DNA from 4 places in the Variovorax sp. W2I14 genome. Region 2 is predicted to be linked to each of the others. Evidence: predicted binding sites of a transcription regulator. Region 2 holds the regulator's gene; each other region holds the start of a gene.
The links. Region 2 encodes LexA, which represses DNA repair genes until DNA is damaged. Its sites were predicted from a motif close to ACTGTATNNNNATACAGT; they were not measured.
Positions count from the first base shown of each region.

Region 1: QF040_RS29600 (putative DNA modification/repair radical SAM protein) is a predicted target of LexA. The motif match lies at 1,798-1,815, and genes of this name have one in related genera.
Region 3: QF040_RS22575 (ATP-dependent helicase) is a predicted target of LexA. The motif match lies at 3,402-3,419, and genes of this name have one in related genera.
Region 4: QF040_RS00500 (PA0069 family radical SAM protein) is a predicted target of LexA. The motif match lies at 4,272-4,289, and genes of this name have one in related genera.

Region 1 covers NZ_JBNDJX010000001.1:6,337,979-6,345,644, reverse strand. The annotation lists gene QF040_RS29605 (UdgX family uracil-DNA binding protein) at 1-509, opposite strand, end outside; gene QF040_RS29600 (putative DNA modification/repair radical SAM protein) at 521-1,774, opposite strand; gene QF040_RS29595 (DUF6351 family protein) at 2,159-4,459, shown strand; gene QF040_RS29590 (tripartite tricarboxylate transporter substrate-binding protein) at 4,530-5,519, shown strand; gene QF040_RS29585 (sensor histidine kinase) at 5,696-7,666, shown strand, end outside.
Region 2 covers NZ_JBNDJX010000001.1:1,099,760-1,107,425, forward strand. The annotation lists gene QF040_RS05185 (MFS transporter) at 120-1,277, opposite strand; gene QF040_RS05190 (D-2-hydroxyacid dehydrogenase family protein) at 1,338-2,345, opposite strand; gene QF040_RS05195 (hypothetical protein) at 2,446-2,802, opposite strand; gene lexA (transcriptional repressor LexA) at 2,941-3,624, opposite strand; gene QF040_RS05205 (asparaginase) at 3,698-4,660, shown strand; gene adk (adenylate kinase) at 4,690-5,346, opposite strand; gene kdsB (3-deoxy-manno-octulosonate cytidylyltransferase) at 5,471-6,256, opposite strand; gene QF040_RS05220 (Trm112 family protein) at 6,253-6,435, opposite strand; gene lpxK (tetraacyldisaccharide 4'-kinase) at 6,416-7,435, opposite strand; gene QF040_RS05230 (ExbD/TolR family protein) at 7,436-7,666, opposite strand, start outside.
Region 3 covers NZ_JBNDJX010000001.1:4,824,208-4,831,873, forward strand. The annotation lists gene QF040_RS22565 (PTS sugar transporter subunit IIA) at 1-397, opposite strand, end outside; gene hpf (ribosome hibernation-promoting factor, HPF/YfiA family) at 621-950, opposite strand; gene QF040_RS22575 (ATP-dependent helicase) at 1,271-3,388, opposite strand; gene corA (magnesium/cobalt transporter CorA) at 3,602-4,588, shown strand; gene QF040_RS22585 (5'-methylthioadenosine/adenosylhomocysteine nucleosidase) at 4,581-5,345, opposite strand; gene QF040_RS22590 (ABC transporter substrate-binding protein) at 5,349-6,980, opposite strand; gene QF040_RS22595 (dipeptide ABC transporter ATP-binding protein) at 7,020-7,666, opposite strand, start outside.
Region 4 covers NZ_JBNDJX010000001.1:107,757-115,422, forward strand. The annotation lists gene QF040_RS00470 (DOPA 4,5-dioxygenase family protein) at 5-352, opposite strand; gene QF040_RS00475 (DUF4166 domain-containing protein) at 360-1,010, opposite strand; gene QF040_RS00480 (SRPBCC domain-containing protein) at 1,007-2,056, opposite strand; gene QF040_RS00485 (SAM-dependent methyltransferase) at 2,087-3,043, opposite strand; gene QF040_RS00490 (thiol-disulfide oxidoreductase DCC family protein) at 3,108-3,539, opposite strand; gene QF040_RS00495 (GbsR/MarR family transcriptional regulator) at 3,600-4,193, opposite strand; gene QF040_RS00500 (PA0069 family radical SAM protein) at 4,312-5,409, shown strand; gene QF040_RS00505 (MFS family transporter) at 5,479-6,822, opposite strand; gene QF040_RS00510 (response regulator transcription factor) at 6,978-7,595, opposite strand; gene QF040_RS00515 (ATP-binding protein) at 7,592-7,666, opposite strand, start outside.

The sequences.
Region 1 (7,666 bases), 5.2 Mb from region 2:
ATGGCCCAGCGCATCTGCGCGAAGCGGCGCGCGAAGAACGGCGCGTTGGCCTCGATGATGTGGTGGTCGGGCTCGAACCAGGCGACGTGGCGCTCGAGCCCGTCGTCGCCCATGACGCGGGTGAAGCGCACGAAGGCGCGCATCTTGTGGATGTCGCGGTGCACGGCCTTGGCCATCAGCTGCGCCTGCATCATGTCGGCATCGAGCGGGTCGTGCCGCAGCGAGGGCTCGTGCGCGAGGCGCCACAGCAGGCGGTACATGAGTGCGAAGCGCTGCGGGTCGCGATGCAGGATCACGTTGCCGCACAGCGCGACGAAGGACGCGGGCACGGCGTGCGGCGCGCCGGCGACGAGCGGTGCTGGCGCTGCGTCGTTCGTCTCGTCGAACAGACCGGCAACCCGCTCCCCATTCCATTCGACCTGCTCCGGCGGAACGCCTCCCGCCAGCAGTTGCCGCGCGTGACGGCGGAAGGCATCGAGATCGATCGGGTTGTCGAGCCGCACGTGCATCGGAGGCCCGCTCAGAACAATGCGGCTTGCGTCGGTTGCGCGGCAGGCGCCGCCGCCGCCATGGCGCCCGCCGCGGGCCGGTGCCCATCGGCCACCACGAACGGCAGCACCTTGCGCGCCGGCACATGCAGCCGCCGCAGGTCGTCGGCCCGCACCCGGCGCACGCGCCGCGCCTGCAGCAGCCGCTCGACCGCCTTCACGCCCAGGCCGGGCACGCGCAGCAGCATCTCGCGCGGCGCGTGGTTCAGGTCGACCGGAAAACGCTCGGCATGCGCGAGCGCCCAGGCCATCTTGGGATCGACGTCGAGCCGCAGCAGGCCATCGGGCGCAGCCACGATTTCCTGGTGCTCGAAGCCGTAGAAGCGCATGAGCCAGTCGGCCTGGTAGAGCCGGTGCTCGCGCATCAGCGGCGGCGCGACCAGCGGCAGCGCGCGCGCCGCATCGGGGATGGGGCTGAAGGCCGAGTAATAGACGCGCTTCAACTTGTAGGCGCCGTAGAGCGTGGCGCTCGAGGCGAGGATGTGGCGGTCGTCGGTGGCGTCGGCGCCCACGATCATCTGCGTGCTCTGGCCCGCGGGCGCGAAGGGCGGCGGCTTCGCGGCGGTGGGCGCGGCGCCCGGCAGCGCGCGGATCGGCACCACGCGGCGCGCCTCCTCGCGCGTGTCGTCGATGCGCAGCCGCAGCCGCGCCATCGATCGCCGGATCGCGCTCTCGTCCTTCTCGGGCGCGAGCGCCTGCAGGCCTTCGGTGGTGGGCATCTCGACATTGATGCTGAGCCGGTCGGCATAACGACCGGCGCGGGCGATGAGCTCGTCGCTGGCGTCGGGAATGGTCTTCAAATGGATGTAGCCGCGAAAGTCGTGGTCTTCGCGCAGTTGGCGCGCCACCTCGACCACCTGCTCCATCGTGTGGTCGGGCGACTTGACGATGCCGCTGGAGAGAAACAGGCCTTCGATGCAGTTGCGCCGGTAGAAGTCGAGCGTGAGCTGCACCACCTCCTCGACGTGGAAACGCGCGCGCGGCACGTTGCTCGAGGCACGGTTGACGCAGTAGAGGCAGTCGTACTGGCAATGGTTGGTGAGCAGCACCTTCAGGAGCGAGATGCAGCGGCCGTCGGGCGCGTAGCTGTGGCAGATGCCGGCGCCCTCGGTCGAGCCGATGCCGCGGCCGCCGAGCGAGTCGCGCGGCTGCGAGCCGCTGGACGCGCACGAGGCGTCGTACTTGGCGGCGTCCGCAAGGATGGCGAGTTTGCGCTGGAGGTCCACGGGCAGGCTTGGGCTCGAAAAATACTGGATGAATATACAGTCATTCGATCACACCGTCTGCCAATGCCCGTGCGGATTTCCAGACAAACCGCGCGCGGGCTGGCTGGTTTTCCAGCCCGCGCCGCGCGGGAAAACCACGAGTCCGCCGACGCAAATCATTTGAATTCAAGCACTTGCGCGCGACACCGCGCCTGGCACATCGGTTGCTATCGGTTGCACACCCGCCAGAGGATGGAGACACACATGACCGACCTGCCGACGCCCGCTTTCCCTCTCAGTCCGCACTGACGCCCCCGCACCGCGCGACGACCCGGCCCCAGCCGGGTCGCGCCGCCGCATGCCTGCTTTCTTTTTTCGCAACCACAACAAGACGGAGACCTGACCATGACATCCCGGAACACGAAACGCCTTCGCCCGACACCGGCCCGCGCCAGCGCGCTGCTGGCCGCGCTGATCCTTACCGCCTGCGGCGGCGGCAGCGGCGGGGGCGGCGGCTTCAGCTTCTTTCCGCCCGTCTCGGGCGGCCCCGGCGGTCCCGGCACGCCCGGCAATCCGGACCCCGGCAATCCGAACGATCCCGGCACGCCGCCGACGCCGCCGGACGCCACGCTCAAGGTCGGCGTGCTGTCCTCGGCGCCGCAGCTCGTGACGGGCGACGACGCGCTGGTCGAGCTCGAACTGCTCAAGGACCAGCCCGCCGACAGCCTCGCAGTGACCGTCGACGGCCGCGATGTCACTACCGCCTTCACGCGCAACGCCACCACCGGCCGGCTGCTCGGCAAGGTCACGGGCCTGAAGGAAGGCGCCAACGAGCTGGTCGCGAAGTACGGCAACTACAGCGCCAGGCTCGCGCTCACCGCCTACCCGGTCACCGGTCCGGTGATCTCGGGCCCGCACGAGGAGCCCTTCGTCTGCGGCTACGCCACCTTCACGCGCATGGGCGGGCAGGTGCTCAAGTCGCTGGACGACGGCAAGTGCTCGGTGGAGACGCGCGTGGACTACTACTACCGCACCACCGGCGGCACCAACACGCGCTTCGTGCCCGAATCGATCACCGCCTACCCGGCCAACATCGCCTATCTCACGATCAACGGCAAGCAGGTGCCCTACGTGGTGCGGCTGGAGAGCGGCACCATCAACCGCGGCCTGTACCAGTCGGCGATCCTGCACGACGTGCTCCACGAGCCGCCGCCCTCGCCCACCACGCCGCCGGCCAGCTGGAACGGCACGCTGCTCTATCCGCTGGGCGGCGGCTGCCAGGGCGGCTGGTTCCAGCAGGGCAACGACTTCGGAACGCTCATCAACCCGACCTACCAGAGCCGCGGCTTCGCGGTGACGACCTCCACGCTCAACGTCTTCGGCACCAACTGCAACGACCAGCTCTCCTCGGAGACCATCGCGATGGTGAAGGAGCGCTTCATCGAGAACTACGGCGTGCCGGCCCACACCATCGGCACCGGCGGCTCGGGCGGCTCCTACCAGAGCCACCAGACGAGCGACAACTACCCGGGCCTGTTCGACGGCGTGGTGGTGAGCCAGGTGTTCGCGGACGTCACCTCCTCCACCATCTTCAAGCTGCACGACTCGCGCGTGCTCAACAACTATTTCAACGACCCGGCCACCACCGCGCTGGCCTACACGACAGCCGAGAAGCAGGCCATTTCGGGCTACCTGCAGATCGGCAACATTCCCAACATGAGCAACAGCGCGGGCCGGCTCGACCCCACGGTGTCGTTCCCCGCGGGCGTGCCGGCCGACAAGCGCTACAACGCGCTCACCAACCCGACCGGCGCGCGCGCCACGGTGTTCGACCACACGGTGAACGTCTACGGCAAGACCGAGGCCGAGGGCTTCGCGCTGCGTCCGATCGACAACGTGGGCATCCAGTACGGCCTGAACGCGCTCAACGAGGGCAAGCTGGGCATCGACAAGTTTCTCGACCTGAACGAGCGCGTGGGCGGCGTGGACCGCGACATGAAGCGCACCGCCGCGCGCACCGTGGGCGATGCGGAGGCGCTGCGCCGCGCCTACCAGTCGGGCCGCATCGTGAGCGGCGGGGGCGGCCTCGCTTCCACGGCCGTCATCGACCTGCGCGACTACAACGACGGCAACACCGGTGGCGACATCCACACCAAGATCCATTCGTTCTCGATGCGCGAGCGCCTGCGCCGCGCCAACGGCCACATCGACAATCACGTGATGTGGACCATGGGTGGCGGCACCGCGGCCGCATTCGACGAAATGGTCAAGTGGCTCACCGCTGTGAGGGCCGACACCTCCGACCGCACCAAGGCGCAGAAGATCGCCGCCAACCGCCCGGCCGACCTGAAGGACGCGTGCTGGAACGCGGGCCTGAAGTACACCGAGGAACAGACCGCCTTCGGCCCCGGCGCGTGCAACACCTTCTACCCGGCCGGCACCACGCCGCGCATGGCCGCGGGCGGCCCGCTCACCGACGACATCGCCAAGTGCCAGCTGAAGCCGCTGAACCCCTCGGACTACAGCGTGACCTTCAGCCCGGTGCAGTGGGCGCGCCTGAGCGCGGCCTTCCCGGACGGCGTGTGCGACTGGACCAGGCCCGGCGTGGGCCAGCAGCCGCTCGTGGGCACCTGGCTGTCGTTCGGGCCCTCGCCGGTGAACCTGCTGTTCGACATCACGAAGAAGCTGGTGTCCAGCTTCATGTAAGCCGTCCGCGGGGACGAACCGCCGTCCCCGCCTTTTTTCCTGCATCCCGGAGTGAACCTTGAAAGCATCCATGAAGAAGCCCCTTGCCCTCGCAGCGATTGCCGCGGTCCTTTGCACCGCCTCGCTCGGCCTGCACGCGCAGGACTTTCCCGCGGGCAAGCCGATCACCATCGTCGTGCCCTTCGCGGCCGGCGGCCCGACCGACCGCGTCGCGCGCGACCTCGCCGAGGCGATGAGAAAGCCGCTGGACGGCACCAGCATCGTGATCGACAACGCGGCCGGCGCGGGCAGCACCATCGGCAATGCCAAGGTGGCGCGCGCGAAGGCCGACGGCTACACGCTGCTGCTCACGCACGTGGGCATGGCGACCACGCCGGTGCTCTACCGCAAGCTCCCCTACAACTACGAGACCGACTTCGAGTACCTGGGCATGATCAACGACGTGCCGATGACCGTCATCGGCAAGCCGCAGCTGGAAGCGGGCAACTTCAAGGAGCTGCGCGAGTGGGTCGCGAAGAACGCCGGCAAGACCAACCTGGGCAACGCCGGCATCGGCTCGGCCTCGCACCTGTGCGGCCTGCTGCTGCAGAGCGAACTCAAGGCCGAGATGACCACCGTGCCCTACAAGGGCACCGCGCCGGCCATCGCCGACCTCCTGGGCGGGCAGATCGACCTGCTGTGCGACCAGACCACCAACACCACGGGCCAGATCGAGGCGAAAAAGGTCAAGCCCTACGCCGTGACCACGCTCAAGCGCCTGTCCACGCCGGCGCTCAAGGACCTGCCCACGCTCGACGAATCGGGCCTGAAGAATTTCCAGGTGACGATCTGGCACGGCCTCTACGCGCCCAAGGGCACGCCCGCGCCGGTGCTCAAGAAGATCAACGATGCGCTGAAGGTCGCGCTGAAGGACCCGGAGTTCATCAGGAAGGAAGAAGGCCTGGGCGCCGTGGTCGTGGCCGACAAGCGCGTCGAGCCGGCCGAGCACAAGAAGTTCGTGCAGGCCGAAGTGGCGCGCTTCGGCCCCGTCATCAAGGCGGCCGGCGTGTACGCCGACTGACGCGCTCCGATGGCGCGGCGCACCGGTGCAGGAGGGGGTCGGGGTGGGGGCGGCAACGAGGGTAATTCCGTCTCGGCGCGGCCGGCCGGCCTGACTACCATCGGAGCCCTTTATCGCAGACCGGCGGACCTCCGCTTCCCGTTCCCGTGTCAATGCTCCTTGCGGCAGGCCGTGCCATGCTGAAGCTCTCCGCGCCGTACCGGCCCGGCTTTGCCGGATCGCCGGGCGAGCTGCGCGACAAGGCCGTGCTGGCGCGCTTTCCCGCCGGCGGCGATGCGGCGTCCGCGCCCGCCGGTGCGCCGCAGGCCGCACGCTGGCGCCGCTGGACGGCCGTCGGCATCTGGCTCTGCCTCATCGGCGCGGGCGGGGCGCTCGCCTATGTCGTGGGCGAGCGCGCCGGCATCCGCTCGCTGCAGCAGGGCACGCTGCACCGGCTGGACATCTATTCGACCAGCCTGCGCAGCGAACTGAGCCGCTACGAATACCTGCCGCAGGTGCTGTCGCTCAGCCCCGACGTGCTCGACCTGCTGCGAAGCCCCGGCGACAGCAGCCTGCAGTTCAACGCCAACGTCTACCTGGAAACCGTCAATGCGCACGCCCAGGCCTCGGCCCTCTACGTGATGGATGCCAAGGGCCTCACGCTGGCCGCGAGCAACTGGAACCAGCAGGGCAGCTTCGTGGACATGAACTTCTCCTACCGCCCCTACTTCCAGGACGCGGTGCGCGGCGTGCCGGGGCGCTTCTACGGCATCGGCACGGTGAGCCGCGAACCGGGCTACTACTTCTCGTTCGGCATTCCCGACGGCGACCGGCAGCTCGGCGTGGCGACGGTGAAGGTCAACCTGGACAAGCTCGACGCCACCTGGTCGCAGTCGGCCGACAAGGTGCTCGCGGTGGACGGCAACGGCGTGGTGTTCCTCTCGTCGGACGCGGGCTGGAAGTTCCGCGCGCTGCGGCCGCTCTCCAGCGAAACGCTGCAGCAGCTCGCGCAGACGCGCCAGTACACCGAGGCCGGCTCGCTCACGCCCATCGACATGCGCGAGCACCGGCCGCTGTCGGGCGGCGCCGGCATGGTGGTGCAGCTGAGCCGGGGGGAGGCCGGCCGCGCGTCGGGCGGCGACGCCTTCGGGCCCGACTACCTGCTGGACAGCCGCCCGGTGGACGGCACCGACTGGAAGCTCATCATGCTGTCGGACATGAAGCCGGTGCATGCGCTCGCGCGCACGAGCGCGTTGGCCACGGTGTTCGCGCTGGTCTTCCTCACGCTCCTGGTGCTGTACTTCCAGCAGCGCAGGCGCATCGTGCACCAGCGGCTGGCCGCGCGCGAGGCGCTGCAGGGCGCCTACGACGAACTCGAGCACAAGGTGCAGCTGCGCACCGAGGCGCTGAGCGAGGCCAACCTGCACCTGCAGACCGAGATCGCCGAGCGCAAGCGTGCCGAGGAGATCCTGAAGACCACGCTGGACGACCTCGTGCAGACCGGCAAGATGGCCGTGCTGGGCCAGATGTCCGCGGGCATCACGCACGAGCTCAACCAGCCGCTGGCGGCGCTGCGCACGCTCTCGGCCAACGCGGTGGTGTACCTGGAGCGGGGGCAATCCTCGCAGGTGGACCTGAACCTGCGCACCATCTGCCAGCTGACCGACCGCATGGGGCAGATCACCGCGCAGCTGAAGAAATTCGCGCGCCGCTCGGCGGTCGCGATGCGCTCGGTGGCGCTGGCCGACGTGATCGCCGATGCGCTCTTTTTGCTGGACCAGCGCATCCGCCAGGAGCACATCCAGCTGGAGCAGGCGATCGAGCCGCACCTGTATGCGCTGTGCGAGGGCAACCGGCTGGAGCAGGTGCTCGTCAACCTGCTGGCCAATGCGTTCGACGCCACGGCGGCCAATGCATTCGATGCCACCGCGACCGGTGGGGCGAGCCTGCGGCGCGTGCGCATCGTCGCGCGCAGCACGCCCGAGGGGGCCACCGTGGAAGTGCACGACAACGGCAACGGCATCGCGATGGAGGTGATGCCGCGCCTGTTCGAGCCCTTCTTCACCACCAAGGAGCAGGGCCTCGGGCTCGGCCTGGGCCTGGCCATATCCGCGGGCATCGTGCGCGACTTCGGCGGGCTCCTGCGCGCCGGCGAGAGCGAGCTCGGC
Region 2 (7,666 bases):
TGGTGTGAGGGCCTGACGCGCAGGTGCTGGCCGGAAAGCGGCTGGCGAGCGTCGGCAGCCTCCGATTTTGCAATCCCGCGCGGGCGATGCATCCCGGGTCTTACGCGGGTCTCGTGTTTTCAGGACGCGCGGCGGCTGCGGTCGATGGCGACGCTGAGGCCAATGGCAAGCAGCAGCAGCGCCAGGCCGACTCGGCTCAGCCACGGCGCCGCGTCGTTCGCCAGCAGCCAGCCGCCGAGCGCCGCGCCGACCGCCTGACCGATGTAGATGCCCGAGCTGTTGAGCGCCACGGAGCCGGGCGCGAGCGCGGGCGCCAGGCCCACGAGCCGCGCCTGCTGAGCCGAGTTGGTGGCGAAGCAGCCGATGCCCCAGGGCACGATCACCACCGCGAGCCAGGCGAGCGTGCTCGCGAACGGCCAGAGCAGCAGGCTCAAGGCGATCAACGAGGACGTCAGAAGCACCATCCGGCCGGCGCCCACGCGGTCGATGTAGCGGCTGACCACCATGTTGCCGATCAGCCCGAAGGCGCCGAACAGCGCCCACATCAGGCTCAGCGTGTTGGCGTCCGCACCGAAGCTCTGCTTGAGGATGGGTCCGAAATAGCTGAAGAGCACGAACTGTCCCGAGCCCTGGAGCGCCGTGACTGAAACGATGCCCATCAGCACCGGGCTGCGCAGCACGCGAGACCACGCGGCGGCCGTGAGCGCGGCAGGCCGGATGCCGGTGGGCAGCGTGAGCCAGATCGAAGCGGCGCTGACGATGCTGAGCAGCGCAATGGCCATGAAGGCCATGCGCCAGCCGAGGTGGCCGCCGATCAGCGCGCCGATGGGCAGGCCGAGCACCGAGGCCATCGACCAGCCAAGGAAAACGAAGGTCACGGCGCGCCCGCGGTGTTCCGGCGGCACAAGCATGCCGGCGCAGGCCGCGGCCTGGGGCGTGAAGATCGCCGGCGCAATCACCGTGAGCATGCGCACCGGCAAGAGCGCGGCGAAGCTCGGCATGAGCGTGCAGAGGGCGTGTCCGGCGGCATACCAGAGGAGCGTGAGGGCCAGGAGCTGGCGGCGATCCCAGCCCGCGACCAAGGCCGCCAGCAACGGTGCGCCGAGGCACATCACGATCGCGGCGGCGGTGATCAGCTGGCCCGCTGTCGCAGCAGTGACAGCAAGCGATGTGCTGATCTCGTTGAGCGTGCCGGGCACCACCATCACGCCGGTGCCGATCACGAAATTGCCGGCCAGCAGCGCCCAGAGCGCGCCTCGAGGCGCAGGCCGGCTCATCGAATGACCTGCGCCTTCGGCTGCGGTATTCGCCTTGGAGCGGCCCGGCGGCTCATGAACTCACCGGCGGACCTGCAAGGCGCCGGGATTCACGATGTTGGTGGGATTGCCCTTGATGAAGCTCACGACGTTGTCGAAAGCCTGGCCGAAGTAGCTCTCGTAGCTGTCCTGCTCCACATAGCCGATGTGCGGTGTGCAGATGCAGTTTTCGAGGCGCAGCAAGGCGTGGCCCTGCAGCGGCGGTTCGCTCTCGAACACGTCGATGGCCGCGAGGCCCGGACGTCCGCGATTGAGCGCGGCGAGCAGGGCATCGGCCTCGACCAGTTCTGCGCGGGAGGTGTTCACGAAGAGCGCTGTCGGCTTCATGCGTGACAGGTCTTCGAGCGTGACGAGGCCGTTGGTTTCCTCGTTGAGCCGCAGGTGCACCGAGAGCACGTCGGCCGCGGCAAAGAATTCGTGGCGGTTCTGCGCGACCTGAAAGCCGTCGGAGCGCGCCTTGGCGCAGCTCGCTTCGCGTCCCCAGATCACCACCTGCATGCCGAAGGCCTGCCCATAGCGCGCGACCAGTTGGCCGATGCGGCCATAGCCCCAGATGCAGAGCGTCTTGCCCTTGAGCACCGAGCCAAGTCCGAAATTGGGTGGCATCGAAGCCGACTTGAGCCCCGACTGCTGCCACGCTCCGTGCTTCAAGTTGCTGATGTACTGCGGCAGCCGGCGCATGGCCGCCATGATCAGCGCCCAGGTGAGTTCGGCCGGTGCCTGCGGAGAGCCCGAGCCTTCGGCCACCGCCACGCCGCGCTCGGTGCAGGCATTGACGTCGATGTGGCCGCCGACGCGTCCGGTCTGCGAAATGAGCTTGAGCTTGGGCAGCTTTTCGATGAGCTGGCGCGAGATCTGGGTGCGCTCGCGAATCAGCACGATCACGTCGGCGTCTTTCAGGCGAACCGACAGTTGGCCGATGCCCTTGACCGTGTTGGTGTAGACCTTGGCCGCGTACGCGTCCAGCTTGGCGGCGCAGCGCAGCTTGCGCACGGCGTCCTGGTAATCGTCAAGGATCACAATGTTCATGGCGTGCCATTGTGCCTCGCAGCATTGGGATGTCGCGCCAGTGAACGTTTGGATACCCACCCCCGGGGCACTGCTGGTGCGGCTCGCCGGGGGAAATGCCTCAGTGCAGGCGCGTGGAACTGGGTGCGGTTTCCGCGGCTTCGAGTGCGGCCAGTCGGTCGAGCTCCGCGCAGACATCGGCCATGCGGCCCGAGATCACCATGCGGCTGCGGTCCCGGCTTTTTCCGTCGATCACGCGAACTACACGCAGCGGGCGTGCCGTCGCGGTGGCGGTTGCCGTCGGTGCAGGCGTACCAGCGGTGCGCGTGGTGCAGGCGGGGCGCACGGCCACGTAGCGCAGGCCGGCGGCAGTGTCGCTGCTGTCCCGGCGGTGAGCGCGGCGCGCAGGCAACAACCGGTTTGCAAGCGATTGCAGCGGCATCCAGAAATCAGCGATGGCGAGGAGGGCGATTCCCATGTGAACTCCAAAAAAGTCTGAGGTTGAACACAGGCAGGATTTCTTGAATCGGCCGCGACAGGGTGATGGCGACTTCGCGCCATACGCCCGCCACCTGTCGAGGCCGGATGGGGTGCTGCTGCAAGCAGGCCGCGAGACCTACATCAGCATGGTGTTGCGGATGAGGCCGACCGCGAGGCCTTCGATTTCGAAGGGCTCGCCGGGCTGGACGATGATGGTCGGGTAGTCGGGGTTCTCGGCGTGAAGCTCGATCACCTGCTTGTTGCGCTTCAGGCGCTTGACGGTGACTTCGTCGCCCAGGCGTGCCACGACGATCTGGCCGTTGCGCGCTTCCTTGGTGGCCTGCACGGCGAGCAGGTCGCCGTCCATGATGCCGGCGTCGCGCATCGACATGCCGCGTACCTTGAGCAGGTAATCGGGCTGGCGCTGGAAGAGCGTGTTCTCGACGTAGTAAGTCTGGTCGACATGCTCTTGCGCCAGGATCGGCGAGCCTGCCGCGACGCGACCGATGAGCGGCAGCGCCAACTGCGCCATGCCCGGCAGCGAGAGCGAGAACTGCCCGCCTTCGCGATGCCGCGTTTCGTTGAGCGAACGCAGCGCATCGCCCTTGAGTCGAATGCCGCGCGAGGTGCCGCTGACAAGTTCGATCACGCCCTTGCGGGCCAGCGCCTGCAGGTGCTCTTCGGCAGCGTTGGCCGACTTGAACCCCAGCTCATTGGCGATTTCGGCGCGTGTGGGCGGGGCGCCAGTGCGCGCAATGGCGCTCTGGATTAAGTCGAGGATCTGCTGCTGGCGGGCGGTAAGCTTCACGGCGAACTGCATATGTGGTTCCTTGCGGCACTGGCTAGATATCCAGTACCTGTATTTTTAACCAGTTTTTGGAAGTTGACAAGTCATGGCCAATTCCCCGTTGCCCGAAGTGCGTCGCGTGGTGGTTCTGGGGACCGGCGGAACCATCGCCGGAAAGGCCTCCAGCAGCGGCGACAACATCGGCTACACCGCTGGGCAGGTCGACGTGTCGGACTTGCTGGGTGGCATCGACGCGCCTGAGGGCGTCACCCTGCTGGCGGAGCAGGTGGCGCAGGTCGACAGCAAGGACATGGCCATCGACATCTGGCAGAAGCTCGCGCAGCGGTGCGCGCATTGGCTCGCGCAGCCGGATGTGGCTGGCGTGGTGATCACCCACGGCACCGACACGCTCGAGGAGACCGCCTTCTTCCTTCATTCGGTGCTGGCACCGGCGAAGCCTGTGGTGCTGACTTGCGCGATGCGCCCGGCCACTGCTCTTTCGCCGGATGGTCCGCAGAACGTGCGCGATGCCATCGCTGTCGCGGTGACGGCGGGCGCGCAGGGCGTGACGGCGGTGTGTGCTGGCACGGTCCACAGCGGGGTGGAAGTGCAGAAGGTGCACACGTACCGCCTCGATGCCTTCGCATCCGGCGATGCAGGGCCGATTGGCTACGTGGAAGAGGGCGCGGTGAGGCGCGTGAGGGAGTGGCCGGCTGCGCCGTCTCCCCAGGCATCGACGGCGCTGAGCGCATCAGGGCCTTGGCCGCGGGTCGAGATCGTCATGAGCCACGCCGGTGCGAGTGGCGCAATCATCGATGCACTTCTTCGGGAGGGCGCGGAAGAACCAGTCCGCGGATTGGTTCTCGCGACTACCGGCAATGGCACCGTGCACCACGCGCTGGAAGCGGCAGCACTCAAGGCACAGGACGCCGGCATTGCGGTGCTGCGCGCGACGCGCTGCACCAGCGGTCGCATTCTGCCGAAGCCCGATGACCGGCTGCGCGACGCAGGCGCGCTCACGCCCGTGAAGGCGCGCATCGCGCTGATGCTGGAACTGCTAGGGAAATAAATAGCCGCCCTGTAAAAAGGGCGGCGGGATCAGCTGCTCAGTGCCGCCAGGGCGCGTTGCGTGATTTCGTCGACCGTGCCGACGCCCTTGATCGCGCGGTACTTCGGGGCAGCGGCCGGATCGGCCTTGGCCCAGGCCGAGTAGTAGTCGACCAGCGGACGCGTCTGCTGGCTGTACACGTCGAGCCGCTTGCCCACGGTTTCTTCCTTGTCGTCCTCGCGCTGGATCAGGTCTTCACCGGTCAAGTCGTCCTTGCCTTCGACCTTGGGCGGGTTGAACTTGACGTGGTAGGTGCGGCCAGATGCCGGGTGCGAGCGGCGGCCACTCATGCGCTCGATGATGTCGCTGAAAGGCACGTCGATCTCCAGCACGTAGTCGAGCTTGACGCCCGCGGCCTTCATGGCATCGGCCTGCGGGATGGTGCGCGGAAAACCGTCGAACAGGAAACCATCGGCGCAATCGGGCTGGGCGATGCGCTCTTTCACGAGGTTGATGATCAGGTCGTCGCTCACCAGTGCGCCTGCATCCATGACGGCCTTGGCCTGCAATCCGAGCGGCGTGCCGGCCTTGACGGCGGCGCGCAGCATGTCGCCGGTCGAGATTTGGGGGATGCCGTATTTCTGGCAGATGAAGGCCGCTTGCGTGCCTTTGCCCGCCCCGGGCGCGCCCAGCAAAATTAGTCTCATGGTGTCCTCGGACGGTTCTTAGATTTTGTGTCACGCCAAGCGTTGGCCCGAGGGCTGGGCGAGGCGGATTTCACGTCGAGGATAGCATGCGTCCCCATAGGGAATTCCCTCCGCGACGCACGTCTTAGGAGGCGGGTCCGGCAGCAAAGACGGCACGCACGCGCGCCAGATCCTCAGGGGTGTCGATGCCCGGCCCGGGCGCGACATGGCTCACGTGCACCGCGATGCGATGCCCATGCCAGAGCGCGCGCAATTGCTCGAGTGCTTCGGTGGCTTCGACGGGCGATGGCGGCAGCGACGGAAATTTCCGCACGAAGCCGGCGCGATAGCCATAGATGCCGATGTGTCGTAGCGGCGCGGGCGAGGGCAGCACGGTCGGTGCCGCACCGCCGGCCGAGCCATCGCGCCACCAGGGAATCGGGGCGCGGCTGAAGTAAAGCGCATTGCCCTGGGCATCGAGCACCGCCTTCACCACGTTCGGGTTCATGAAATCGCTCACCGAATCGATCTCGTGAGCCGCCGTGCTCATCGCCGCTTCGGGATGCAGGGCCAGCGCGGCGGCGACGGCATCGATCAGCTCGGGGTCGATGAGCGGCTCGTCGCCTTGTACGTTGACGACGATCTCGTCGCCATCGAGGCCCAGTTGCTCGCACGCTTCAGCCAGCCGGTCGGTGCCGCTCGGATGGTCCTGGCGAGTGAGGATGGCTTCGACGCCGTGTGCCTTGCAGGCCGAAACGATGGACGCATCGTCCCCAGCCACAACAACGCGCGATGCGCCGGACTGGCTCGCACGTTGCGCGACACGCACCACCATCGGCAGGCCCGCGATATCGGCAAGTGGTTTGTTGGGCAGCCGCGTCGAGGCGAGGCGTGCCGGCACCAGGACGGTGAAGCTTACGGAGCCGGTCACAGACCCAGCTCTTCGTCGGACAGCGTGCGCGCCTCGTTCTCGAGCAGCACCGGGATGCCATCGCGCACCGGATAGGCGAGGCGGGCGCTGCGGGAGCACAGCTCCTGCTTCTCGGGGTTCCAGGTCAGGGGGCCCTTGGTCACGGGGCAGACGAGCAGTTCAAGCAGCTTGGTATCCATCGGGCGATGATAGCTTTGCGTCGAGTGCAGCGAAGAATTCCGGGGCAGGTTCGAAGTGCAGCGGCACGGCCAGCGCATCGGGCGCCTTGCGCCACAGCTTGACTGCATCTTTCTCGGTGCACAGCAAGGTGTATTCGCTGCCGGACGGGCGCTGCCAAGCGTCGAAGTCGTGGTGATCGGGCAGGGCGATGGTCTCGGTGAGCGCGAGACCGCGCGCGCGCAGCATGTCGAAGAACCCTTCGGGCCGCGCGATGGCTGCCAGCGCGATCAGCGACTTGCCCGCGAGAGCCTCCAGAGGAATATGTTTTCCATCGATTGCAACCGCATCCTGCGAAAGGTTGCGCGTGGCGGTGTAGCCGCCCGAAAAGGCAGGCTTCTCGCCGCTATGGAGCACCAGGTCGCAGCGACGTGGCCAGGGTTCGCGCAACAGGCCCGCAGGCAGCAGCCAGCCGTTGCCGATGCCGCGGTCGTCGAACACGCAGATCTCGATGTCGCGAGCGAGCGCCAGATGTTGCAGCCCGTCGTCGCTCACGATCACTTGGGTGGCCGGATGCCGCTCCAGCAGCGCGCGCGCGGCTTCGATGCGTCGTCGCGCGACGAAAACCGGTGCATTTGTAGCGTGGCGAATCAGCGCCGGTTCGTCGCCGACATCGTGGGGATCGCTCCCGTCGAGCACTTCGCGGCAATCGTCGGTGCGTCGGCCGTACCCGCGCGACACCACGCCGACCTGAAGCCCACGAGCCTGCAGATGCCGGACGACGGCCATCACGACAGGCGTCTTTCCCGCACCGCCCGCAATCACGTTGCCGACGACGATCACGGGAACGGGGACGCGTTCGGCCCGCAACCATCCGATCCGATAGAGCCAGCCGCGCAGCGAAAAGATCGCGCCGTAGAGCAGCGACAGCGGCCACAGCAGGCAGGCCAGCAGGCCGCGGTGCAGCCAGGCGTCCTGCAGCCGCGAGGCTGCGCCCGTGCTGCTGCGGCCCTGCGACGGCACTCAGTGCCCGGCTTGCGCCGTCGACTGTGCGGCGAACGTGATCTGCATCAGGCCGGCGCGGCGCGCGGCTTCCATCACCGTGACCACGGCCTGGTGCGGGCTGCTTGCGTCGGCGCTGATGATCACCACGCTTTCCTTGCCGCCGGTGGCCGCGGCGCCGAGTGCTGCAGCCACGGTGCTCACGTTGCGGTCCGCCACCGCGGCCTTATTGACCGTATAGCGGCCGTCGGC
Region 3 (7,666 bases), 3.7 Mb from region 2:
TCTGTTCGCGCAGGCCGGCGTCGCTCAGCAGTTCGGCGATTTCAGAGAGGATTTCGAGGTGCTTCTGCGTGGCCGCTTCGGGCACCAGCAGGAAGATCAGGAGGGCGACGGGCTGCTCGTCGGGAGCGTCGAAACCGATGGGATTCGCCAGCTGGAACACCGCGGCCATCGGCGCCTTGAGGCCCTTGATGCGGCCATGCGGAATGGCGACGCCGTGACCCAGGCCGGTGGAACCGAGGCGCTCGCGCGCAAAGAGGCTGTCGGTGATGAGGGCGCGCCCCAGGCCATGGAGGCTTTCGAACAGAAGGCCAGCTTCTTCGAAAGCACGTTTCTTGCTGGTAGCGTCAACGCTCACAAGCACTTGGGCGGGCGGCAGGATGGACGCGAGGCGATTCATGGTGGGAGCAGAGCGGGGGCGATTATGCACCCGGTTGGTAAAAACCCCCAGTCCCCCTATCTACTTTCTGTTTACATGTTGCCCGGAGGCCTCGCTGCCCCAGGCAGAAGCCGGCGGAAACCAGCAGAAAACCCAAAAGTCCGACGGCGGTGGTCGGAAAAGCAAAAGGCCGCCCGAAGGCGGCCTGTGGTGCGAGCGGGCCCGAGAGAGCCCCGCCCCTTGTTCACATCACGCGCTTGGGCGCCACGTGATGGTGGTCCTGCAGGCGGTCCTTGTGGCGAACCACCTGGCGGTCGAGCTTGTCGACCAGCTCATCGACCGCAGCGTAGAGATCAGCGTGGCTCGACTCCGCGAACATGTCATTGCCCTTGACGTGAATGTTGCACTCCGCCCGTTGGCGGCGTTCCTTTTCCTTCTGCTTTTCCACCGTGAGGATCACCTTCACATCGACCACCTGGTCGAAGTGCCGTGTGATCCGGTCCAGCTTGCTCGTGACGTAGGTGCGCAAGGCAGGGGTGACGTCGAGGTGATGACCGCTGATCGTCAAATTCATGAATGACCTCCTGAGAATTGACGGTTGGGGAAATGACCCCGCTCCGGAATGGAGCGTGGCCGGCGAAACAGGTGTGGTGCGGGAGAAAGGGAGAGAAGAGGAGGAGGGGAAGAAAGAGGGTCCGTCGATTCACTATGCCCAAGCTGTCACGGTATTGCAATACCTGGGTTCTCCGGGTGGCGAGAGCGCCTGGGGCCTGCTTCAATCCGCTATTGAATCCATAGCTGCCCGCGCAGCTTGGCCCGCCTTCGTGGCGCTTTGCTTGCAAGTGTTAACGCACTTTTCGCCCGGTGACCCTCCCGGGCGAAGGGCCAGCCGCTTCAGCGCCAGGCCGCGCGCATGCGGTTGCGCAAGTCGATCACGGCGGCGGGCGGAGGCACTGCGGGCGGCTGTACCGGCGGCGGTGGCCAGGTCTGCTGCTCGAAGCCCGCGAGGTCCGATTCCGTGATGAAGCGCGTGCGGTTCGCATAGAGATGCCGGTCGCCCCGCACCGCCTGCTGCGTGATGTAGAAGCGTTGCGGCACCAGGAGGTGCAGGTGGTCGCGGGCCCGGGTCATCGCGACGTAGAGCAGGCGCCGCTCTTCCTCGAGTTCGTGCGCGCCCTGTGCCACGTCGGCCGGCAGGCAGCCGTCGACCACGTTGAGCACATGCACCGAGTTCCACTCCTGCCCCTTGGCCGAATGGATGGTGGAGAGGATCAGGTAGTCCTCGTCGAGCAGCGGCGGCCCCGGGCGATCGCTCGTGGCTTCCGGCGGATCGAGCGTGAGCTCGGTCAGGAAGCGCTCGCGCGAACCGTAGCCCGCGGCGAGGCGCACCAGTTGCTCCACGTCCTGGCGGCGCACGCCGGAGGTGTCGTCATAGAGCCGCTCCAGGTGCGGCAGATACCAGTCCATCGCCAATTCGACATCGGCCGGCCATGCCAGCGACGGTGCGCGCAACGCAGCGTAGGCCTCGGCAAAGCCCGTCCACTGCTCGCGCGCGGCGGACGGCGGCGCGAAGTCGCGCACGGCCGCGGCCGGATCGGCCGCCTGGTCCATCGCATCGAGCAGCCGCGTGCCCGTGACGGGCCCGATGCCGGGAATCAGCTGCGTGACGCGAAATCCCGCCATGCGCCCGCGCGGGTTCTCGGCGAAGCGCAGCACCGCGAGCAGGTCCTTCACATGCGAGGCCTCGAGAAACTTGAGCCCGCCGAACTTCACGAACGGGATGTTGCGACGCGCGAGTTCCAGTTCGAGCGCCGCGCTGTGCGACGAGGTGCGAAACAGCACCGCCTGCGACTTGAGCGCGAGCCCGCCCTCGCGGTGCGCGAGCACCTTGTCGGCCACCCAGCGCGCCTGCCCCGCCTCGTCGGGCACCAGCACCAGCTGCGGCTTGCCGGCAGAGGGCTTGTCGGTCCAGAGCGTCTTGGCATGCCGCTCGGCCGCCTGCGCGATCACGCGGTTCGATACGTCGAGGATCGGCTGCGTCGAGCGGTAGTTGCGCTCCAGCGTGACCACCCTCGCCTCCCGACTGAACTGAGACGGGAAATCGAGGATGTTGCGCACCGTCGCGCCGCGGAATGAGTAGATCGACTGCGCGTCGTCCCCCACTACCGTGACGCCGCGCCCATCGGGCTTCATCGCCAGCAGGATCGAGGCCTGCAGCAGGTTGGTGTCCTGGTACTCGTCGACCAGCACATGGTCGAAGCGCGCACCCACCGCCTCCGCCAGTGCGGGCTCGGCGACCATCTCGACCCAGTAGAGCAGCAGGTCGTCGTAGTCGAGCACGTTCTGTTGTTGCTTGGCTTCGACGTAGGCGCCGAACAGCTTCTTGAGCTCGGCCTCCCATTCGCCACACCACGGGAAGGCGTCCTTCAGCACCTCGGCCACCGAAGCGCGCGTGTTCACGCAGCGTGAATAGATAGAGAGGCACGTGCCCTTGCGCGGGAAGCGGTTGACCGTGGAAGACAGGCCCAGCTCGTGGCGCACCAGCCCCATCAGGTCTTCGGCATCGCCGCGGTCGTGGATCGTGAAGTTCTCGTCGAGCCCGATCTGCTGCGCGTACTCGCGCAAAAGCCGCGCCCCGATGCCGTGAAAGGTGCCGGCCCACGGCAGCGCGGGCGGGCGTTCCGACTTGAGGCCGAGCACCTTGGCCAGCACCTGGCCCGCGCGGCGCTCCATTTCCTGCGCGGCGCGGCGCGAGAAGGTCAGCAGCAGCATGCGCTGCGGATCGACCCCGTCCGCGATCAGATGCGCCACCCGATGCGCCAACGTGCTGGTCTTGCCGGAACCAGCACCGGCAATCACCAGCAGCGGGCGGTGATCGTCGGCCACTGCGGCGCCGACACCGTGTTCAACGGCCGCGCGCTGGTCGTCGTTGAGCGTGGCCAACGCCGCGGCCAAGCGCTCGGCCTGGGTCTTTGGCGCAGCGGAAAAAACGGGGGACGCAGCGGTCTGCATGGGGCACGACTTTACTGTATGTCCGTCCAGTTCAGTCAGGTTGCCGACATGTGCCCGGTGACATAATCGCGCCTCGCTGCAACCGGAGACTCCCCATGGAAACCGCCCCGTCTCGGCAGCTTTCAACTCCCCTCTGACGCGCTCGCGCCGGGCCCGGGAATTGAAAGCGCCCCTCCCTCGCCCACCGTTTCAGTCATCCCCGGGAGTGAGCCCATGCTCAACATCTTTACGCTCGCCAACGGCCGCCTCGTCCAGGAAGAGATCGAGTCGCTGGAGGAGCTCTCCAAGTTCCAGCCGATCTGGGTCGATCTCGAATCGCCCACGCTCGAGGAAAAGCGCTGGATCAAGCAGTACTACGGCCTCTCGATTCCCGAAGACGCGATGGACGAGGACATCGAGGAGTCCGCCCGCTTCTACGAGGAAGACAACGGCGAACTGCACATCCGCTCCGACTTCCTGATCGACGACGACGAAGACCCGCGCACCGTGCGCGTGGCTTTCATCCTCAACCAGCACAACACCGATCTGCGCAGCCGCGGCGTGCTGTTCTCGATCCACGACGAAGACGTGCCCGTGTTCCGCCTCCTGCGCATGCGCGCACGCCGCGCGCCGGGGCTGATCGAAGACGCAAAAGAGGTGATGCTCAAGCTCTTCGACGCCGACGCCGAATACTCGGCCGACACGCTGGAGAACATCTACGACGAGCTCGAAGTTGCCGGCAAGAAGGTGCTCTCGGGCAACGTCACCGACGAGCTGGCCGGCGAGGTGCTCGGCCTCATCGCGCGCCAGGAAGACTTGAACGGCCGCATCCGCCGCAACGTGATGGACACGCGCCGCGCGGTGAGCTTCATGATGCGCAGCAAGATGCTCAACGCCGAGCAGTTCGAAGAGGCCCGGCAGATCCTGCGCGACATCGAATCGCTGGACAACCACACGGCCTTCCTCTTCGACAAGATCAACTTCCTGATGGATGCGACCGTCGGTTTCATCAACATCAACCAGAACAAGACCATCAAGATCTTCTCGGTGGCGAGCGTCGCGCTGCTGCCGCCCACGCTTATCGCGAGCATCTACGGCATGAACTTCAAGTTCATGCCCGAGCTCGACTGGGCCATGGGCTACCCGTATGCCATCGTGCTGATGGCGGCGAGCGCGCTGGTGCCGATGTGGTACTTCCGCCGGCGCGGCTGGCTCAAGTAGCCGGCAGCCTCGCGAGCCACGCGCCGACCAGCGCGAGGCTGTAGCGACTCGCGACCTCGGCGACAAAGCGCGCGAAGTCGCCGTGGGCCTCGTCGTCGGCGCGGTCTGAAATCGTCCGCATCGCCGCGAAGGGCACGCCGTAGTCGTGGCAGACCTGGGCCACTGCGGCGCCTTCCATTTCCACCGCGAGCGCGTCGGGCAGATGGCGGCGCAACGTTTCGCTTTCTGCGGCGGTCGAGACGAAGCGGTCGCCGCTCACCAGCAAGCCGCGATGGACCTTCGGTGAGTGCAAGCCGAACTCGTCGACAGCCTCCTGCCCAACCAGCATCGCGGAGCCACGCAGCGACTCTTCTGCAACGACAGCCAGTGCATCACTGATTGCAGCATCCGTCGTGAAGCGCGAAAGGCCCATCAAGGGCACTTCGTACTTCGGAAAGAGCGGCGAGGCATCCATGTCGTGCTGAAGCAGTTCGGTCGCCACCACAACATCCCCGACGTTCACGCCCGGCGCGAGCCCGCCCGCGACACCACTGAACACGATGGCCCGCACGCCGAAGCGTTCGAGCAGCACCGTGGCCGTCACCGCCGCGGCGACCTTGCCGATGCGCGACAACACCGCGACCACGGGCTGGCCATGCAGATGGCCCACCCAGAAGTCGCGTCCGGCGATGCGCACCCGCTGCTCGTCGGGCATCTGCGCGAGGAGCGCCTTCAGCTCCTCATGCATCGCCGCGACGATGGCGATGGGCACAGCCACCGCTTACTTGATGTCCACGCCGTAGAAGGTGTGGCGGCCGAACGGGCTCAGCTTGAAGTCGATCACTTCCTTGCGCACGGGCTTCAGTTGCACCGCGTGCGCGATGGTGAACCACGGCGCCTGCTCCTTGAAGATGACCTGCGCCTTCTTGTAGAGCGCGTCGCGGTCGGCCTGCTTGACCGTGCTCTTGGCCTTCACCACGAGGTCTTCATACGGCTGGTAGCAGAACTTCGAGATGTTGCTGCCGCTCGCCGACTTGGCCGAGGCGCAGCCCAATAGCGTGTACATGAAGTTGTCCGGGTCGCCGTTGTCGCCGGTCCAGCCCAGCATGCCCATCTGGTGCTCGCCGGCCTGCAGGCGCTTGCGGTACTCGCCCCATTCGAAGCTCTTGATCTCGGCCTTGACGTTGATCTTGGCGAGGTCGGCCTGCATCAGCTCGGCGATGCGCTTGGCGTTCGGGTTGTACGGACGCTGCACCGGCATGGCCCACAGGTCGGTCGAGAAACCGTCGGGGAAGCCGGCCTGCGCCAGCAGCTTCTTCGCGGCTTCGGGGTCGTACGGGTCGTCCTTGATCGCGTCGTTGTAGGACCACATGGTCGGCGGAATCGGGTTCTTCGCCGCAACGCCGGTCGTGAGGTACACGCCGTCGATGATGGCCTTCTTGTTGATCGCCATGTTGATGGCCTTGCGCACGCGCACGTCGTCGAACGGCTTCTTGGTCGTGTTGTACGAGAGGTAGCCGACGTTCAGGCCCGGCTGCTCCAGCACCTGCACGTTCGGGTCCTTGCGGATCGCGTCGAGGTCCGCCGGGTTCGGGTACGGCATCACGTGGCATTCGCCCTTCTGCAGCTTGGCCCAGCGCACCGACGCATCGGGCGTGATCGCGAACACGAGGTCGTCGATCTTCGCCTTGCCGCCCCAGTACTGCGGGAAGGCCTTGAAGCGGATGATCGCGTCCTTCTGGTACTGCACGAGGTAGAAGGGACCGGTGCCGATGGGGTCCTGGTCGACCTTCTCGGGCGTGCCGGCCTTCAGCATCGCGATCGCGTACTCCTTCGACTGGATGCCCGCGTACTGCATCGCCAGGTTGGCGAGGAACGGCGCCTCGGCCTGGTTGAGCGTGATCTTCACCGTGAAGTCGTCGATGCGGTCCACCGACTTCAGCAGCTTGGGCATGCCCATGTCGTTGAAGTACGAGTGGTTCTGGCTCGTGACCTTGAAGAACGGATCGCTCTCCTTCCACTGGCGCTCGAGCATGAAGATGAAGTCGTCGGCGTTGAAGTCGCGCGTGGGCTTGAAGCTCTTGCTCGTGGTGTGCCACTTCACGCCCTTGCGCAGGTGAAAGGTGTAGACGGTGCCGTCGGGCGAGATGTCCCACTTTTCGGCAAGGCCCGGCGTGACCTTGGTGCCGCCGCGCTCGAACTCGACGATGGTGTTGTAGACCTGCGTGGTCACGTCGAACGACGTGCCGGTGGTGTTCATGCCAGGATAGAAATTCTCCGGGCTTCCTTCGGAGCAATACACCAGCGTCTTGGCTGACACAGCACCCGCGGCCAGGGTAAGGGCCGCAAGCGCTGTCGGTGCCAGGAGCGCCAGCATTCGTGAGCGGCGCGAAACGGAGGATTGGGTCTTCATGAGGACTCCTTCAGACACGGTTGAAAAAAACGGATGAGCTCAGGGATTCGTCGCCATCGGAACGGCGAGCACGGGAACATCGGCGCGCACGGGCGGCGCGCCATCGAGGAACTTCTCTGCGTAGTGGCAGGCCACCAGCCGCTCGTCGAGCGCGCGCAGCAAGGGGCGCTCTTCGCGGCAGCGCTGCTGCACGTGCTGGCAGCGCGTGTTGAAGACGCAGCCCGTGGGCGGATTCAGCGGCGACGGCAGCTCGCCCTTGAGGACGATGCGCTGGCTGCTGAGCCCCGGCGTCGATGCGAGCAGCGCCTGCGTGTACGGATGCAGCGGCCGCGCGAAGATGCGCCCCTTCGGGCCTTGCTCCACCGCGTGGCCGAGGTACATCACAAGCACGTCGTGCGCGATGTGGCGCACCACGCCGAGGTCGTGCGAGATGAAAAGGTAGGCGAGGCCCAGCTCGGCCTGCAGATCGGCCAGCAGGTTCAGCACCTGTGCCTGGATCGACACGTCGAGCGCCGACACCGGCTCGTCGGCCACCAGGAGGCGCGGCGACAGCATGAGCGCGCGCGCAATCGCGATGCGCTGGCGTTGACCGCCCGAGAACATGTGGGGATAGCGGTTCGCGTACTCGGGGCGCAGGCCGACACGGGCGAGCATTTCGCGCGCCTTTGCAGCGCGCTCCGACTTGC
Region 4 (7,666 bases), 990 kb from region 2:
GGGCTTAGCGCCGGAACATCCGCAGATCGAGCGCGCTTTCCTCGCCGAGCCACATCGCATGCGCCGTGTGGTCGGCGAGGTCGTCGCCTGTGACGCCGTGCACAAAGATGTCCAGGCCGTTGCGGTTGGCATCGAGCCACCCAATCACCTGATCGAACTCGGCCGCATCGAAGGCCAGTTGGCAGCTCCAATGCGGATGCGGGCCCACGAGCCGCTCGTGCACGCGGCCGACGACGACCATCAGTTCGCGGCCCGCGCGCTCGCAGAGCTCACGCGCCTCTGCCACCGTGGCGGGGGCGAAGTAAACGTGGGCGTGGTACTGGGGGTAGAGGTTTTCGGGGCGGCGCGGCATGGTGCGTTCATTGTGATCCCGTGCGCGATGCCGGGGACGAAGACAGGTGAAAGCGCCCGCTGTAGCGGAACACGTCGCCGAACCAGCGGTGGCGCAGCAGCATCTTCATCGTGAAGTGCTCGGGGCTCGTTGAGTCGGGCCGTTCCTCGACGTAGGCCGTGCCCATGAAGAGCCCGAGCGGCAGCGGAATGCGAAGGCCCGCGACGCGCCAGGTGTAGCCCCGGTCGCGGAACACCAGCGCGCCGTCTTCCGCACTCACCGCGAGACGCATGCCGATGCCGAAGCGCACGTACTCGACCACCTCGGCGCCGTGCGCGGCGGTGTGCTCCATGTGCGAGCGAAAGTGAAAGGGCTTGCGGCCTGCGAAGTGGAAGACGCGGTCCCAGTACAGGTTGGCATCGCCGGGGTTGCAGCGGTAGTGCACTTCGATCGGCACGTCGGTCCCGGTGTACGGCACGAGCGCGCCAAAGAGGCGGCCGAAGGGCATCAGCAGCGCGGCCCATGGCGCGTGATGCACTTCGTTCATGGTGCCGCGGACGCACACGTAGTCGTCGGAGAACGGCGTCATCGTGTAGTGGCGGCGGATCACGTCGCCGAGCTTTTCCCAGGCTGCTCCGAGCGCCTGCTGGAAGACGGGCTGCGTGTGGTTGCGCGTCATCCCGCCACCGCCACGGCGCCTTCGCTGCGCACCTTGTAGAAGTGCAGGATGTGCTCCGAGAAATCGCCGAGCAGGAACTGCGCGACGCGGTCCGCATACCAGTTGAAACGCGTGCTCACGCGCCACGACACATCGATGCGCAGCTCGGTGCCGCCGTCGCGCGGCGTCAGCGTGAAGGCCGAGTCGCGCAGGTCGAAGTAGTGGCCGCCGATCACCACGTGGTCGTCGAGCGCGCCTGCGGGGAAGGAGTCGGGCGCGAAGCGGTACTGCCACTTCATGTGCTGCTGCGGCTGCCACTCGGTGACGAGTTCCTCGAAGTGCACATCCTTCTGCCATTGCACCTGGCGCACGCGGCCTTCGGGCGTTTCGTGCGTCACGCCGGCCACGGGCATCGGCACGCCGATGCGGTAGGCCCAGGCATCGCCGACTTCGTCGGGGCGGATGTCGCGCGCATTGTTCAGCTCGTGCCACACGCGCTCGGCGGGCGCGGCGATGAAGAGCGTGCGCGAGGTGTTCGAGAACTGGTCCGGGTTGGGCAGATGCGGCTCGATGGCGCCGAGCACCAGCGGCAGCATCGCGAAGCTGTAGAGCGCGGGCTTGGGCCAATTCGTGACGCGGCACACCAGCCCCATCGCCAGGCCGCCGAGGCTGCCCATGACCGCGAAGAGCGGCACGATGACGACGGCGCAGATCATTCCCTCGATGAAGACCAGCAGCGTGCCGATGACGAAGAGCGCGGTCGACACCCACGGCGCCCAGATGTAATAGCCCCAGCTGCGCCGCTCCATGCGTTCGGCCATGTACACCGTGACGGCGCCGCACACCGCGGGCGCGAGGTAGATGAAGGCACCGAGCATCGCCGAGAAGGGGCGGCCTGGCCCGCCGCTGAAGGCGATGCGCAGCACGAGCGCGGCGGCCGCGCCGACCAGGAGCGGCCAGAACCACGCGAAGGGCATGCGGCGGCGGGGTTTGTCTTCGTTCTCGTCCGGATGGGAATCCAGAGGAGCGAGCTCGGAGAGCCTGCTTTCTTCGGGTTCGGTGCTCATGGAAACGTCTTCTCCTCGTGTGTTTGTTTTTCAGCAGCCGGCGCGTCTGGCGGTCACCATGCAGTAGTCGAAGTCGCGCCAGAACATGCCCAGCGCGAGCGCGCAATAGCTCGCGACGATGTGCTTGCGGCGCCACGGGGTCAGCCTGCCGCGCGCCTTCCAGAGTTCGGCCAGCGTGAAGCGCGTCGCCAGCACCGGGATATGCAGCGCGCTCGGCGCAACGCGCCAGCGCAGCGACTTGCATTCGATGTCCTCGAAGCCGTTGTCGCGCAGCGCCGCGGTGAAGTCGTCGCGCACGGCGAGCGTGGGCACGGCCCAGCTGTCGGCCCAGAGGCGGTGCAGCCAGGCGGCGATGCGGCCGGGGTTCCTGCGCAGCAGGAAGCCATCGACCACCACGAGCCGCGCGCCGGGCTTGAGCAGGCGCGCGGCCTCGCGCACGAAGTCGGCCTTGGCGGTGCCTTCGGCATAGCAGGCACTTTCCACCGCCCAGGCGCCGTCGGCCTGCGCGGCAGGCAAGCCGGTGCGGGTGTAGTCGGCTTCGATGTGGGCCATGCGGTCGGCCACGCCGGCAGCGGCATCGAGCCGCGCGGCGATGCGGTTCTGCACGGGCACGTTGGTGACGGTGACCGCATAGAGCGATGCGTCGTCGCCGACCAGCGTGCGCGCGGTGGCGCCAGCGCCGCAGCCCATGTCGATCACGCAGCGGCGTTGCCGGCCTGCGGCGGGCTGCGATTCATCGAGCCGCAGCGCGCGGCCGACGGCACGGTTCATCTCCACCAGCATGCCTTCGCGGCGCAGCGGGTTGAGCCCCGCGCGCCAGAAGCCGAAGTGCATGTTGTAGCTCGGGCTCCAGGCGCTGTAGTCGGCCGCGACTTCGGTGAAGTAGTCCTGCGTGTCCTCGGCCGTGATGGGGGCGCTCGCGGTGTTCACGGGTGCGTGAGTCGCAGTGGACGGCATGCGGAAGTCAGGCTGGAAGACGGTGGGCATCGAGGCTCCTTCTGGCGTTGGTTCTTGTGGTTCCCTGGGGGGGGGGCGTGACAGCGTGATCGGTTCAGAAGCGGCAGTGGTCGTCGGCACAGGTGGCCGGCGCGATGGCGCCGCGGCCCGCGAGGCGCGCGACGAGCCAGCGGGGTAGGCGGTAGCGGTTGCGCGCGAGCACGGCATAGGCGCGGTCGGCGAGCGCGCCGACGATGGGCAGGTCGAGCAGTGCGCCTCCCGCCGGCATGCCCACGGCCGCGCGGCAGGCGCGGATGGCTGCAACGCCGGAGAGCACGCGCCCGGATGCGTCGACCGCGTGCATGGCCGTCATCAACGCCTCGCGCGGAGCCGGACCGGCACAGAAGCCGAGGAGCGAGCAGTCGACGAGGTTCAGCCGGCCGGCCGCATCGCGTGCGCGCATGGCGCCCATTTCGGCCACGCACAGCGGGCAGGTCGCGTCGTAGTAGACGGTCAGCGGGTACGCGGCAACGGCAATTCGGCTCATGGTGTTTTTGATTCCCGATATTTCAGTCAAAACAGAAATAAGCTGGCAAAAAAAGAGAACTCAGATCATCGGCAGGCTGGCATGGTGCGCGTCGGGGTCTTCGCCCTTGTCGGTCGGTGCTGCGGGAGCCGCATCGCCGCGCACGAACTTCTGCACGCTGGCGCCGAGCGTCAGCACCTTGTCCAGCGTGCCGGGCGAGAGCCGCAGCATCTCGTCGGCCCAGGTGGCGAGCTTGTCCATGAGTTCCATGGTGGAGCGGATCCGGTCTTGCGCATCGGCCGGTTCCTTCTGGAAATCGGGGCTGGAGACCAGCTCGCGCAGGACGCGGATGGTGGGGTCGAACTCGCGTTCCTTGCGCTCGCGCACCACGGTGCGGAACAGCTCCCACACGTCGACGCTGGTCTCGAAATAGTCGCGCCGATCGCCCAGGATGTGGGTAATGCGCACGAGGTTCCAGGCCTGCAATTCCTTCAGGCTGTTGCTGATGTTGGAGCGGGCCACGCCCAGCGTTTCGGAGAGTTCTTCGGCGTGCATCGGCTTGCCGCGCGCAAAGAGCAACGCGTGGATTTGCGAGACGGTGCGGTTGACGCCCCACATGGAGCCCATTTCGCCCCAATGGACGACGAACTTGCGTTGAATTTCTGTGAGTTCCATGGCGTCGAGTCTAGGATTTCCTGAATTTCTGTCAATAGAGAAATAGAAAAATCACCGACCGCTGCTGAATGGTGAAATACTGTATGAATAAACAGTAAAGTCATCGAAAGGATTTGCCATGCCACCCGCATCTCCAGTTCCCATCCACATCATCAAAGGCCGCGGTGCGGCCACCCGGCTGGCGCATCGCTTCTCGAAGGACGAGCGCAATGCCTTCGACGATGGCTGGGGCACGCTCGAAGAGGGCGTGGCCGAGGCTGGGGAACTCATGCCCCTCGCGACCGAGGTGCGTTTCGAGGACGTGAAGTCGGTGCTCACCGAAAACGACTCGCCCGACATCTACTTCGATCGCGCGCTCAATCCGTACCGCGGCTGCGAGCACGGCTGCATCTATTGCTTCGCGCGGCCCACGCACAGCTACCTCAATCTCTCGCCCGGCCTCGACTTCGAGACCAAGCTCATCGCCAAGCGCAACATCGTCGAGGTGCTGCGTACCGAACTCGGGCGCAAGAGCTATCGGCCGAGCCAGATCGCCATCGGCACCGCCACCGACTGCTACCAGCCGATCGAGCGCGAGTTGCGGCTCACGCGCTCGGTCATCGAGCTACTCCAGGAAGTGCGGCATCCGTTCGCGCTGGTCACCAAGTCGAGCGCCGTCGAGCACGACCTCGACCTCATCGCGCCGATGGCGGCCGAGCACCTCGCAGCGGTGTACGTGACCGTGACCACGCTCGACGGCGAACTCGCCCGCAAGCTCGAGCCGCGCGCCGCCGCGCCGCACCGGCGGCTGCGCACCATCCGCACCTTGGCCGAAGCAGGCGTGCCGGTGGGCGTGAGCGTGGCGCCGCAGATTCCCTTCGTCACCGAAGACATGGAGCACGTGCTCGAAGCCGCCTGGGAGGCTGGTGCGCGCAGCGCGTTCTACACGGTGGTGCGGCTGCCGTGGGAGGTGGCACCGCTCTTCAAGGAGTGGCTCGCGCTGCACTACCCGCAGCGCGCGGACCGCATCATGGCGCGCATCCACGAGATGCGCGGCGGCAAGGACTACGACGCCGATTTCGCCACGCGCATGAAGGGCTCGGGCCTGTGGGCCGATCTGATCCACCAGCGCTTCCAGAAAGCGACGAATCGCCTGGGCTTCAATCGAGAGCGCATTCCGATGGACACCACCGCGTTCCGGCCGCCGGGGGCGGCGGGGCAGGGCAACCTGTTCTAGCGGATTTGCGCGAGGTGGCGGCCTTCGCTCGGCGCCGTTCGAGCATCAGGCCGTTTCTGTGTTCTGTTCTTATTTGTCGTGATGCAGGTAGGTCGCGCGGCGCGGCAGCAGCAGGCTGACCGCGAAGACCACCGCCATCATCGCCGTCACGTACCAGTAGAAGTACGACTCGTGGCCGATCGACTTCAGGCCCAGCGCCACGTATTCCGCGCTGCCGCCGAAGATGGCGTTGCCCACCGCGTACGACAGCCCCACGCCCAGTGCACGCACTTCGGGCGGAAACATCTCGGCCTTCACGATGCCGCTGATCGAGGTGTAGAAGCTCACCACCGCCAGCGCCACCACGATCAGGATGCCGGCGAGCAGCGGGCTGGTCACGTTCTGCAGGCTGGTCAGCACGGGCACCGTGATCAATGCGCCGAGCGCGCCGAACAGCAGCATGTTGCTGCGCCGGCCGATGCGGTCCGACAGCGCGCCGAAGAGCGGCTGCATGCACATGTAGATGAAGAGGCAGGCCGTCATCACGTTGCTGGCGGTCTTGATCGACATGCCGGCCGAGTTCACCAGGTACTTCTGCATGTAGGTGGTGAAGGTATAGAAGATCAGCGAGCCGCCGGCCGTGTAGCCCAGCACCATGAAGAAGGCGCGCTTGTGGTGCTTGAACAGTTCGCCCATGGTGCCGGCGCCCTTGACGGCGCGGGTCTCTGTGCTGGCGGTTTCGGTGAGCGAGCGGCGCAGCATGAGCGCCACCACCGCGGCGACCGCGCCCAGCACGAAGGGAATGCGCCAGCCCCAGGCCTTGAGTTCGGCGTCGTCCAGGAACTGCTGCAGCACCACCACGACGACCACGGCCAGCAACTGGCCGCCGATCAGCGTCACGTACTGGAAGGACGAGAAGAAGCCGCGCTGTCCGCGCATCGCCACTTCGCTCATGTAGGTGGCCGTGGTGCCGTATTCGCCGCCGACCGACAGGCCCTGCAGCAGCCGCGCGGCCAGGAGCAGCACCGGTGCCGCCGCGCCGATGCTGGCGTAGGTGGGCAGGCAGGCGATGACCAGCGAGCCCACGCACATCATCGTCACCGAGACCACCATCGAGGTCTTGCGGCCCTTGCGGTCGGCGAGCCGGCCGAAGATCCAGCCGCCGATCGGGCGCATCAGGAAGCCGGCGGCGAACACGCCGGCCGTGTTGAGCAACTGCGCCGTCGGGTCCGACTTGGGAAAGAACGCGGGCGCGAAGTAGATGGCGCAGAACGCGTAGACGTAGAAGTCGAACCACTCCACGAGGTTGCCCGACGAGGCCGCGAAGATCGCGAAGATGCGCTTGCGCTTTTCCTCGAAGGTGTAGGGCGTGGAAGAGGTGTCGGTGTCGGATGCGTCCGGGCTGGAGGCACCGGCGCTGGCAATGGCGGTCATTGGGAGGTCCTTGTCTCTGGGCGCGGCCCGTGGGACCGCTTGAAGCTTGTCCCCGGGAGTCTCTTTCGCCGCCGCCGCGCCGTCGTCCGTAGCCGCCCGCCGCGCTGCTACGTACGTGTACGCAAGGGTAAATACCTAGAAGATGCCTGCGCCAGCTACAGCGCGTGTTCCCGCAGGAAGCGGTCGAGCTCGTGGCTGTTCGACAGCCCCAGCTTGGCGAACACATGGGCGCGGTGCGTTTCCACCGTGCGCAGCTCCAGCGGCGCGAGCTCCAGCGCGATCTTCTTGTTGGGCTTGCCCTCGGCGACCAGCCGGGCCACCTGCATCTCGCGCGGCGTGAGCTTGGCCCACAGCAACTGCGCGGCCTGCCGGGCCTGCCGGCGCACGGCAATGTCCTGCGCCTGCTGCAAGGCCTTGGCGATGCTCTCGAGCAGGCGCTCGTCGTTGCAGGGCTTCTCGAGCCAGCCGAACGCGCCGTTCTGCACCGCCTCGACCGCCATCGGAATGTCGCCGTGGCCGGAGAGGAACAGCACGACCAGCGGGCTGTCCTGTGCGCGCAGCGCATCGAACACCTGCAGGCCGCTCATGCCCTCCATGCGCAGGTCGAGCACGACGCAGCCCGCGCGCTGGATGTCGGCGCTGGCCAGGAACGCCTCGCCCGAGGCGAAGGTTTGCACCGCGTAGCCGCGCGACAGCAGCAACAGGCCCAGCGACCGGCGCACCGCCTCGTCGTCGTCGACCACGCACAGGTTGTTGGCAAGGGTGGCATTCACGTCGATACCTCCAGTTCCAGGGTGAAGACCGTGCCGCCGCCGGGCCGGTCCGCAAAAGACAGCCGCCCGCG